DNA from 2 places in the Acinetobacter sp. MD2 genome. Region 2 is predicted to be linked to the other one. Evidence: predicted binding sites of a transcription regulator. Region 2 holds the regulator's gene; the other holds the start of a gene.
What was found. Region 2 encodes PhoB, which activates phosphate uptake and scavenging genes when phosphate is short. Its sites were predicted from a motif close to TGTCATNAANCTGTCATAA; they were not measured.

Region 1 (6,248 bases), on a different contig from region 2:
ATGGCAACAACAAGGCATTATTGAACCTAGCCATGCGGCTGCATTAAAAGCGGTGCAAGCACATCCAGAATGGTTAGATTTGTCGGCACGCACTTTAGTTTTGTTTGGTGCAGGTTCTGAAGCAGGCCCATTAACATGGTTATCTAAATGGAAAGCCAATATCATTGCAATTGATTTACCCAATGAACGCGTATGGGCGCGCATTCTCAAAACAATTCAAGCAGGTAATGCCACTTTAATTGCTCCCGCAAGTGAAAACTTCATGGCATCGGCAGAACTTTCAAAATGCTTAGGCGTTAATTTACTTACTCAAACACCTGAAATTGCCCAATGGCTTGCCACGCGACCAGAGCGCTTAGATTTAGCTGCTATTGCGTATTTAGATGGTGAAAAACATGTTCGCGTGGCAATGGCAATGGATGCGATTATGCACTATGTCAGCACTCAAAAACCTGACAGCAGTTTAATGTTTATGTGTACCCCAACCGATATTTATGCGGTGCCCAAACAAGTAATGGAAAAAGCGCAACAAAAGCTAAAACAACGCTCAACCCTTGAAAAATTGGTTGCACAAGGTGTTTCGGGCTTAACAATTCGACATTTGCTCAAATCGCATACGCATAAAGCAATTCGTGCCGACAATGGACAAGTTTATAGTATTGCCGATGGTTTAGTGATTGAACAAGGCCCCAACTATGCCTTAGCCAAACGACTGCAACAATGGCGCGCATTGGTTGCCAAAGCACAGGGGCAGCACGTTTGTATTAATATCGCGCCATCCACCACAACGCAATCTGTAATAAAAAACCCTTTACTCAAAGCCGCTTTTGCAGGAGCACATCTGTTCGATGTCGAAGCTTTTGCACCAGAAACCACCAATGCAATTATGGCCGCAATGTGGGTTCACGATTTGCAGAATCCACATGCTTTAGCACAACCAAATGCCTCACTTGAGCATCCTTTGGCTCTCATGATGGATGGTGCCAATCATGGAGGATTATGGAATAGCGCCTATTTGGTTCGCAGTGCGCTGCCTTTTTCAGCCATTTATGGCTTAGTCAAAGCCAAGTTTTCATTTAAAGGATAAGCTGCCCCAGCTTTTTACTTATAGGATTATTTTAAGCAACTTTGCTTAAAATAATCCCAGAAAAAAAGCTTTGCCGAGGCAAAGCTTTTTTAATATTCATTAATGAGGTAGCAACTTAAAGAAACTTTAAGAACAACCAATACAAACCACCAGACAAACAAATTGTCACAGGTAAGGTCAGTACCCAAGCAGATAAAATACTACGAATAGTTGATGCTTGTAAGCCAGACTTATTCGCAACCATTGTCCCTGCAACAGCACTATTTAAAACATGTGTGGTCGAAACAGGCAGACCAAAACCATCTGCTGCGGCAATGGTACTCATTGCTACAAGTTCCGCTGACATACCTTGTGCATAGGTCATGTGGTCTTTACCAATTCGCTCACCCACTGTAACCACAATACGCTTCCAACCTACCATCGTACCAAGCCCCAGTGCCAAAGCAACCGCGACTTTTACCCATGTTGGAATATATTGTAAGAAACCGTCTAAATTTTTCTGATAAGCTTTGACTATCTTTTGCTGTGCATCATCCCAATGAGGCAATGCTTCTTTCTTAGCTAAGCTTTTCATTGTGGTTGTACTTAAGTACATATCGTTGCGAATTTCACTGATTTGTTTTTCAGGAATATCTTTTAACGATGGATACTGTGCCATTTCTTGACCCAAATGATGGGTCATACTTGCTAATGCAGGCAACACCTCAGGCGTCACTTGTCGATTTTGCAAATAACGCGTAAGTACTGCTTGTGCTTGTTGGTCATCTACGTTCTGATTATTTGGTGCAATAAGCACCGCAGTTTGGGCAGATAATTGGGTGAAACTTTGTACTTGTTGACTATCCATATTTTTATTTAATGAATACGCCAATGGTACCAAGCCCACTAAAATTAGCATGATTAAACCCATGCCTTTTTGACCATCATTTGAACCATGTGCAAAGCTTACGCCTGTGCAGGTAAAAATAAGTAACGCACGAATAATAGGCGGTGGTGGTTCATTGCCCTTTGGCGGCTGAAATAATTCTAAATGACGCTTAAAGAAAAATTTCACCAATAAGAAGACAACCGCAGCAAAAGCAAAACCAATTAATGGTGAGAATAGCAGTGCTTTACCTACTTTGAATACTTGATCCATGTCGATACCACTACTGCTTGCACCCGCAGATGCATTGAGTAAATGGTTCATTATACCAACGCCCAAAATTGAGCCAATTAGCGTATGTGAACTTGACGCAGGAATACCAAAGAACCATGTACCGAGATTCCATAAAATCGCGGAAATCAATAAAGCAAAAACCATCGCAAAGCCTGCACCACTGCCCACATTCATGATCAGTTCGACAGGTAACAATGCAATAATGCCATAAGCGACTGTACCGCTTGCGAGCATTACCCCTAAAAAGTTACAAAAGCCTGCCCACATTACCGCAACAGGCGCAGATAAAGAGTTGGTATAAATAACGGTCGCGACAGCATTAGCTGTGTCGTGAAAGCCATTTACAAACTCGAATCCCAAAGCAATGACCAAAGCGGTCGATAAAAGCACAACAGAATACAGACTCAAAGCCGGCACATGGGCCAAATCTGCATTCACTTGCAAAGCAATATAAATTAATGTCGAAATAATTACCGTCAAAAATACCGGCATAAAAAATTTAGGTGTCGGTACATGTACATTTGATGGCTTTACTGAATCAAGTTGTACTGACTTTTGTGCAGGAGGAATAGTTGAATTCATGCAGTCATGTAAAGGGGATCAAAAAGTCCCCTTATTCTTCATTTAAATTATGACAATTATATGACATTCTAATTTTCAGAAAAAATTATTTCTGCTCTTTTGCCTTATTTTGAAGCAAATTTAGCAATTTTGGAGCTTTTTAATACAATATATAACTTTGTAATACACTCATCGCATTGATTTCATCGATTCGTAAAGCCAACTTGGTCGTTATGGCTCCAATCTTTCAACATTATATTTACGCTCAATGACCAATCCAATCTTTAGCAATTGCATCATATTCACCTGTTGCTTTGGCCAAATGCAGCCATTGATCAACATAGTTTTTCCATATTATATCGCCTATCGGTAAAACATAGGCTTTTTCACCATATTGCATCGGTTCATTTGGATGAATCGCACATAATTCAGGATGCTGTTTACTTTGATAACGCGCTTCAGAAGCATCGGTAATCATGACATCGGCTTTTTTATCGACCAATTGCTGAAAAATACCGACATTATCATCCGATAAAATTAACTGACTTTTTGGCAAAAATTGATGTGCAAAAGCTTCATTGGTCCCACCAACAGGTTCAATCACTCGCACAGTGGTTTGATTAATTTATGCAATACTTTGATATTTCTTCTTATTTTTACAGTGTACTAATGGAATTTTACCATCTATATCTAAACGCTGACTAAAAAAGACCTGTTGCTGACGCGCTAAAGTCACCGAAATTCCACCCACTGCAATATCACATTTGGCCGCTACAACATCAGGAATAATGCTTTTCCATGTCGACTTCACATAATGCGTTTTCACGCCTAAACTTTTTGCCAATGACTCTGCCATACCAATATCGATTCCTTCATAATCACCATTGGCTTTTAAATGCGTATAGGGTTTGTAATCCCCTGTCAGGCATACCTTTAATACACCGTTATTCATGACTTGATTTAATGTTGATGCAGACGCTGTGAGCTTGTCTGAAGCATCGCTTGCAAATGCAACACTTGAAACAATTGTGCAAATACTGAAACACGCCAGTAAAGGCTTTAAAGTAAACTGAAGTTTTTTCATTTCATCCCTGTTCAAATCAAAATATTTGCCCACTACTCAATAATATTGGTGCAGCTTAATCATCTATTTTGCTGCTGCGTTTTATACGTTCATTTCTCACAAAAGAAAATTTGCAGCAGCAATATAAAAAATTATTGGCATGACCAATTAGTTTTGATGTATTTACACTATTCAAGCCCTCAACTTAGACTTGAGACAATCGTTGCTTCTTACCTTGCCCCCAACTCTGCATTTGTACAAATATCACACACCCAAGTACAATACCAAAACCAATCATTTGCAACAGCGATAATCGTTGCCCCAAAAAAATCCAACCGATAAACAAAGCCGTCATGGGGCTAAATACGCCCAAAATAGACACAGCTACTGGCGACAATTTGCTTACCCCTAAAAACCATAAACTATAGGCAATAAGCGATCCAAAAATTGCCAAATAACTATAACCTAAGATATTGGCTAAACTAAGTGTGCTAGGCAATGTTTCAAAAACAAAAAATAATGGCATTAAAATAATACCACCAAATAAGAGTTGCCATCCTGTAAAGGTTAAATTATCGACATTTGGCTTCCACTTTTTACTCAAATACGTCCCCAATGCCATCGATACCGCCCCCATAAATGCCGCAGCACAACCGAGTACGTCAAAACTATGCTGCTGATCTTTTCCTAATACCAAAAGTACCCACATGCCAAAGATCATCAATAAAATAGCCATAAATGATTTCATGTCGGTTGATTTTTTATCGACCACTATGGCCAAAAAGAAAATAATCAGCGGTTGCACGGCGCCAATTGCAGCAGCAATTCCACCTTCTAAATGATACGCAGCAAAAAACAAAAGACTTTGAAAGCATGCAATATTGAGAAATGAAAGCACTAAAATCTGCCACCATTGTTGTCCATGTGGCAATTTTCTTTTGAGTAAAGTAAGTAGCAGTCCTGCGGGTAGTACCCGAATAATTGCCGCTAAGAATGGACGATCGGCAGGCAAAAATTCGGTGGTGGTGAAATAGGTCGTTCCCCACAATATCGGGGCAATTAAAGTTAAAAACAGATACTTAATCTCATGATTTGATTGCATGACTTGATAGCTTGCTCAATTATCTTGATGTTAAGATAATTTAAATATATCTTAACATCAAGATAATTTTATGCGCTATGATACGAATACAACATTGGAAACTTTGCCATGCACCAACTTCAAGATGACCAAGTCGATAAAATTATTGCGCAGTGGATAGCTTTAGGCTATGCAGAACAAGAATTATTGGCCATGGCAACGATTGGGCGGATTAAACGAGTAGAAGTTCATTTACTCAAAAAACTAGAGCAAAATTATAAAAAGTTTGATTTGTTATTTTGGGAATTTGATGTATTAGCAACGTTAAAACGCTCTAATGCAGCAATTACCCCAACGCTATTATTTAAAGATATGATGGTGACATCAGGCACCATGACCAATCGCTTACAACAACTTGAAAAACGTAATTTAATTGAACGTGTGATTGATCCAAATGACAAACGCAGCCTGATGGTTAAATTAAGCCCCAAAGGTGAAAAAATCATTAATGAATGCGTTCCTGCACATATTGAATTAGAAAACCAACTTCTGTCTCGGTTAGCGCCAAACGAAGTCGAAACCCTCAATCAACTGTTGAAAAAATTAGAGCACACTTTGGCTTAAATCACATGCCGTTTTATCATGATATAAGGCGATCAAATTGCACAGCATCTTCCCCCCATGATCGCTATAAAAAAATAGCTCATCTAGCCAATAAAAATACATTTATACATAACAAATCTTTAGCTTCGGTTGCTAAATCGCTGTTATCTTGAATGTCAGGTTTAAATCAAATTGATTTGACCAACCGATGTTTACAATAGACTATTTTGCATAAGCCCAATATTTGCTTGATTTCACCATAATGAAATACGAAACATTGGTAGCAAAAGTCGGATAAAGAGAATACTCAAGGAAACTCATCAATGAAATTAAAAAATATCGTGCTGCTAAGTGCAGCAAGTCTTGCCATGACCAGCACCACTTTTGCTGCAACACTCACAAGTGCGCCGTACGGCACAACTCAAGATGGAAAAGCAGTCGATGTTTACACCATGAGTAATAAAAATGGTGTTTTTGTTTCATTTATTAGCTTTGGCGGCGTGATTACAAAAATCATTACTCCCGATGCAGAAGGCAAAAAAGCCAATATCGTGCTTGGTTTTGACGACTTAAAAGGCTATGAAATCACCGATACTAAAGAAGGTATTCACTTTGGCGCACTGATTGGTCGTTATGCCAATCGTATTGGTCAAGGTAAGTTCACGCTAGATGGAAAAACCTACAACTTAGAAAA
Region 2 (6,248 bases):
GGCGATATTGTCGAAGGTCAGGTGTTTCAAGCCAAAGGTCAGCATTTTTCAGTTGACCAGTTAATTGCCGACCCACAATTGGCTGCACCATTTCAAAATGGACAATTTGCCACTGTGTATTTATCGCCAAAAGATTATCACCGTGTGCATATGCCATTTGCAGGGACTTTAACTGAAACTTTATATGTACCAGGCGAGTTATTTTCGGTGAATCAGGTCACAGCAGAAAATGTACCCGGCTTATTTGCACGTAATGAGCGTATGGTGTGTTTATTTGACACTGAAATTGGGCGTATGGCAGTGGTGTTAGTTGGTGCCATGATTGTAGCGGGCATTGAAACGGTTGCTACAGGCAAGGTGAAACCAACAGGGCGATTAGAATTACAGCAACATCACATGACCTTAAATAAAGGCGATGAGCTTGGGCGTTTTTATTTAGGTTCAACGGCCGTCGTGTTATTTGAACCGAACACGATGCGGTGGGACGAAGCTTTTAAAGCGGAGTCTATGGTAAAAATGGGTGAGCGCATGGGTGTATTGCTCTAATTTTTGCCGATAAAACTGCATGATGAAGAATCCAATAAATTAACTGCAATTTATTGGATTCAATACTTGAATGTTTTGTGGCTGTGCTAATCTTATTCAAAATAAATGTATGACTGATGATGAATGTCATGTGAGTTCTTGGCTAACTTAAAAATACAGCCATCATGAGGATTATTGATTCTCTAGGAATGAAACTTTGATATCACGTGGGAAATCAGGAAATAAGATATAGAGCATATTAGGATGCTTTTTGAAACCTGCACCATCAAGATATTTCCACTTTTTAGAGATAAGTGGGCGTATTGCCAACATAAAAGATTCGCTGATATGTTCTTGACCATTCACCATGAGCGTTAATTTTTCAGGAATAAAGCATATCTCATTATTACCAACAATATAGTTATCTACAGGTGGTTGAGTTTCAACTTTCGAAACTACGATATTACTTTTTTTAAAATTATTTGCTGTAATTTCGAGTAAATTTCTAAAAGCGCTTTGTCCTCCAGCATAATTAATTAAAGAAGAATCAGTTTTGTTTTCAATATATTGGAAATTTCTAGAATTAAATGCAGTACTTATTGCGATAATATTTTTCGAAATAATGCTTTCATAGTCTTTTTGACATGCTAAATCTGCTGCAAATGTTGCTTGCGTCAGTATAGAAAAACTCAGAGCTATTGTTAACTGTTTTAATTTCATGTTTTGTCTAGGTTTAGCCGGATAAATTATCGAATTATAGGTTGTATTCGACCTATTGGAAAAAACTTTTTGATTTATTCGATAGTGCAAATTGCACTCATTAAATCCAGAGACCATCCCGCAAGTTTACCTATTTTTCGGGAGCATGATCGATCTGTTCCTCTCATTGAAAAAGTGCCTGTGTCTTACTTGCTTTAAAAGGCATTCAGCATTTTCGTTGATGATAGGATGTGATGACTTGCTATTTTTTGAATAGAGCTTGTCAATACATCCTAAATTATAACAGGCGGTTTATCTATTTCGCCTGCTTCAGTACCTCTACACACGGCGGATAGTTTTCCTGTGCGCGTTGCTTTTGTTGGGGATTTAATGCGAGATAACGTTTTACCCAGTCTTGTGCCAGTTCGGGGCGAAAGTCGGGATGTTGTACAGCATAATCAGAAATACTACCTTGTTGGTATTTTTCCATCTGCTGCATTAAATAAGCGGTTTCAGGTTTGGCATCGGGCTGACGAATAATAAAACACAAGATCGCCTGATAGCGTTCCACTTCATCTTTGCTTGGTTGCTGAATTTTAACGATGGCAAATATGACCAAACATAAGCCACAGATTCCCAGAAGAATAGACAATTTTTTCATGGCGACAAGATAGTAGTTTTCGAGTCTAAAAAGCAAGACAATTTATGCTAAGAACGAGATTGAAAATAGGTAAATTGCAAAACTCAATGCTCTGTTTGATAAAGACGTTCTTTAGGAAATACGGCTTTAAAGCATGAGCCTTGATTTGGACGAGAGACGATTTCTAAATGTGCGCCGTGCTGCATTAAAACATGTTTCACAATTGCAAGCCCCAAACCTGTACCGCCTGTTTGTCGGCTACGTGCAGTATCGACCCGATAAAAACGTTCCGTTAAACGTGGTAAATGTTTGGGGTCAATCCCAATGCCATTATCTTCTACAGTAAAATAGCCATGGGTTTGGTCGTCATGCCAACCAATGGTAATTGCACCACTTTCCTTAGGGGTATATTTAATTGCATTGGTAATTAAGTTGCCAAAAGCACTGGCTAATTCGATATCCGAGCCAATTAAGTCACAATGACTGTCGATGTCTAAATTGAGTTGATGTCCATATTCTGAGTTGTAGGCTTGTGCATCATCAAATAGTTGATTCATTAAACCGCGCATATCTACAATTTGGTTTTTGGCAATGGTTTTGTCATTTTCAAGTCGAGATAACAATAACAAATCATTCACCAAAGCATTCATACGCTTCGTTTGTGCTTGCATTTGCTCGAAAGGACGTTTCCAACGTGGATTAAAATCATCTTGATCGGTGAACATTTCCAAATAACCACTGAGTACTGTAAGTGGTGTACGTAACTCGTGCGAGATGTTATCAACAAAATCTTTACGCATTTGTTCTAGGTTGTGCATGCGTGTGACATCGTAGGCGAGCAGTAAACGACTTTCTGTACCAAAACGGGTCAGTTTAATTTGCACATAGCGTTCTTCTTCGAGCGACAGTTTGAGCTTAATACCATCGGGATGTTGTTCTAAATGATGAAAATAATCAATAAAAGCAGGCTGACGCAAAATACCCAATAAGTTGCGCCCACGATCAAGCTCTTGAATGCCAAGCAATTGGGTAGCAGCGGGATTCCACCATTCAATTTGTTGCAATTCATCGGTTAGAACAACAGCTTCAGCCAAGGCAATTAAAGAGGATTGCGCACGGTCAATTAAACCGACCATTTCGGCTTGTACCACCCGCTCTTGGCGTTGTGAACGGTAAATATTAAACAGTAATGCACCCCAAATACCATCTAAATTAGGCGGTACGTCATAAGGGCGATTGGCAATCCAAGCGTTGACTAAATATAGGGCACGTAGTTGCAAGACAATAAAAAGGAAACAGGCAAGCGCAATGCAGATCCAAAAGTAACCAATACCAAACCCAACTAATCCTGCAATCACCATAAAAAAGAACAGTTGTCTTAAATCCTGTTTGGCATAGTGCCAAAGTGAACTATAACGATAATTTTTATATTCGTGGCTAAGTTCAGGGGTTGGATAAGGTTCATACATACAAAAGGTTTATCCTAAGACATCTGCACGGGTTGAAAAACGATAACCTGTGCCACGCACGGTTTGCACAAAACGGTCGACACCATAAGGTTCAAGTACTTTACGCAAACGGCGAATATGTACATCAATAGTGCGGTCTTCAATATAAACATTACCACCCCATACTTGGTCGAGTAATTGGGCACGTGTGTAAGCGCGTTCAGGGTGCGTCATAAAGAAAGCCAGTAAACGATATTCGGTTGGGCCCATGTCTAAAATTGTATCAGAAAAGCTAACCCTTTGGCTGACAGGGTCAAGCAATAAGCCATTGGCATCAATGGTTTTTTCACCACTGAGGGCATTGGAACGACGTAATACCGCTTTAATACGCGACACCAATTCACGGGTCGAAAATGGCTTCGTCATGTAATCGTCTGCGCCAGCATCTAGGCCTTGTACTTTATGATCTTCTTCGCCGCGTGCAGTGAGCATAATCACCGGAATTTCAGATAAACTTTCATCACGTTTTAAGCGGCGACATAAATCGACACCGCTGGTTCCACCTGGCAACATCCAGTCTAGTAAAATGAGTGCGGGGCGTTGGTCAACAATGGTTTGATGTGCCTGTTTGGCATCTTCTGCTTGTAGGCATTGAAAACCTGCCATATCTAACGAGGTATGGATCATTTCACGAATGGGTAATTCATCGTCAACAATTAAAATATAATCCTCTTTCACAATCTTTTATCCTGTTAAAAGTGTTGTTCTGTGATGTAAGTATTACAAAGCTTAATTGTGACAATATCATTTCAAGTGGAAGGGCACTGGCCGATTTTAAAGCATATTTGTGACAAAATGCAGATACGACAATGACAAAAATATGACATCTGCCATTCATTTTTGGTTTTATAGCAAACGGTGAATGCTTTTTTTCTTCCAAACAAAGTGATAATAGCCACCTTGTAGCAAACATAAGCAGACAAAAGCTAATGCGTAAGCAAACCAAATGCCTTTTAGTCCCCAAAAATGACTAAACAAGTAAGCACAGGGCAATTCAATACATAAAATTGAGCCAATGTTGATGAGCATTGGGGCAGTGACTGTGCCGCTTGCGCGCATAATTGAGGCAAAAATAGCATTCGCACCAAAAAATAAAACAGCCCATAGCATGATAAATAGCAATTGCTGTCCTAAAGCCATGACGCTTGGCTCGGTAATAAACAGTGCCATTAAGTGCCATGAAAATAAGTAGGCCAACACAATTAAACTGCCTGTAATGAGCAAATTCATGCCCATTGCTGTGCGCAGGACTTTACCAAGTAAGTAGGCTTTATTCGCACCAATGGCTTGCGCTGCAAAAATTGAGGAAGCAATCGCAATAGAAAGTGCTGGAAATTGAATATAGTTGAGTACTTGATTGACCGCACCATAGGCAGCGGTGGCATGTGCGCCGTATTGGTTAACTAAACTGACCACAACCAAGCCTGCTAAAGAGGTGGTGACCATTTGAATGCCGGTTGGAATACCTAATTTTAAAATGGCTTTTGCAAGTTGAGGTTGTAGGCGTAACTGCTTTAAAAAGTGTCGATTTGGGCGCAGCGGATGTTGTTTAAAATTTAAATAAACAGCCAAAAAGATCAGTACTGCAATATTTCCCGTAATTGATGCAATCGCAGGAGCGACAATTCCAAGTTTAGGCAATCCCCAATAACCTTGAATAAAGGCAGGAGTAATCACTAATCCCAATAAACTGGTCATTAGCAAAGCAACCAATGGCGTTATGCTATCGCCAACGCCTCGCAGCACTGAAGTATAAATAATGTAGACAAATAACAGGGGGCTACCTGCCAACATACTACACATATACGGAATTGCTAAAGGTAGGATTTTTTGATCTACCCCAAGTATTTGTAAGAAATGTGGAGCAAAGACAATGCCAAAAGCGGCAATGATTAAACCACCGAAGAAAGTCAAAAATAGGGTTGTACCAACCACCTGTTGTACGCGTTCAATATTTTGTGCCCCCCAAGCCTGCCCCACCAAAATTGTAGTACCTGCCGAAAGCCCAATTACAAATGCCATTAAGCAAAATAAAATGGGGAAAAACACGGATACGGCAGCAATTGCATCGACGCCTAAAAACTGTCCGACAAAAATGCTGTTAATGGTACCTGAAAGGTTTTGTAAAATATTGGTGGCAACCAAAGGCAATACAAAAACCAAAAAGGTTTTCCATAAATGTTGTTCGGAAAAAACCAAGCCTTTTTTCATAATTAATTCAATGCCCTTATCTACATTGTATTTTACAAGCATTTAAAAAAACGCCACGTTGGCTTGCTGTAAATGCAGTGCCAATCTACCTGTGCTAAATTTTTTGTTATTAGGATAATGATATTGTGCGGCTAAAAATCGATGCTTTCGAGCAAATTCAGTTATTAGAGAAAGCATTTGGCATCATGATTCTTTGCCGATGATTTTTGTTAAAGCGTTTGGTTGTGCAATTATAGCATTCGCGCATAGTCATGTAATTGTGCAATGCTTGTAGTTGCACCACCACATACAATCACGAGAACTTGGTCGGTTGGAGAAAATGTAATTTTTTGATCATATAAAACCGATAGCGTTGCCCCGCAAGCAGGTTCTACCAAGGTACGATGATCATCTAAAAACTGCATACAGGCTGCAACCGCAGTTTGATCTGCAACAGTCAGTCCAATGACATTACCTTGCTGTGAAATTGCAAAGGCATTGGCACAAACCTGTGCTTGGCATATTGTTATTCCTCTTGAATGAGAGGAATAACATATCTAAACAGTGAATGCAAAATATCCAAACAATGGCTTAGAGTAGATAGTGCTGTAGCTTATAGCCACAGTTCAAGTCCTGCACGAATCAGCCCTAAAATTAAGCCAATACACGCACCTACCACCACGCCA

Region 1: FXN70_RS00475 (inorganic phosphate transporter) is a predicted target of PhoB. The motif match lies at 2,876-2,894, and genes of this name have one in related genera.

Annotation. Positions count from the first base shown of each region.
Region 1 is NZ_VTDK01000001.1:101,329-107,576, reverse strand. Features, by position in the region: gene FXN70_RS00480 (hypothetical protein) at 1-1,087, shown strand, start outside; gene FXN70_RS00475 (inorganic phosphate transporter) at 1,203-2,828, opposite strand; gene FXN70_RS11960 (hypothetical protein) at 3,073-3,411, opposite strand; gene FXN70_RS11955 (transporter substrate-binding domain-containing protein) at 3,433-3,891, opposite strand; gene FXN70_RS00465 (EamA family transporter) at 4,076-4,972, opposite strand; gene FXN70_RS00460 (MarR family transcriptional regulator) at 5,081-5,575, shown strand; gene FXN70_RS00455 (aldose epimerase family protein) at 5,923-6,248, shown strand, end outside.
Region 2 is NZ_VTDK01000010.1:34,910-41,157, forward strand. Features, by position in the region: gene asd (archaetidylserine decarboxylase) at 1-546, shown strand, start outside; gene FXN70_RS11365 (hypothetical protein) at 718-1,245, opposite strand; gene FXN70_RS11370 (hypothetical protein) at 1,541-1,876, opposite strand; gene phoR (phosphate regulon sensor histidine kinase PhoR) at 1,969-3,333, opposite strand; gene phoB (phosphate regulon transcriptional regulator PhoB) at 3,343-4,050, opposite strand; gene FXN70_RS11385 (MATE family efflux transporter) at 4,219-5,583, opposite strand; gene FXN70_RS11390 (hypothetical protein) at 5,814-5,987, opposite strand; gene FXN70_RS11395 (DUF445 domain-containing protein) at 6,176-6,248, opposite strand, start outside.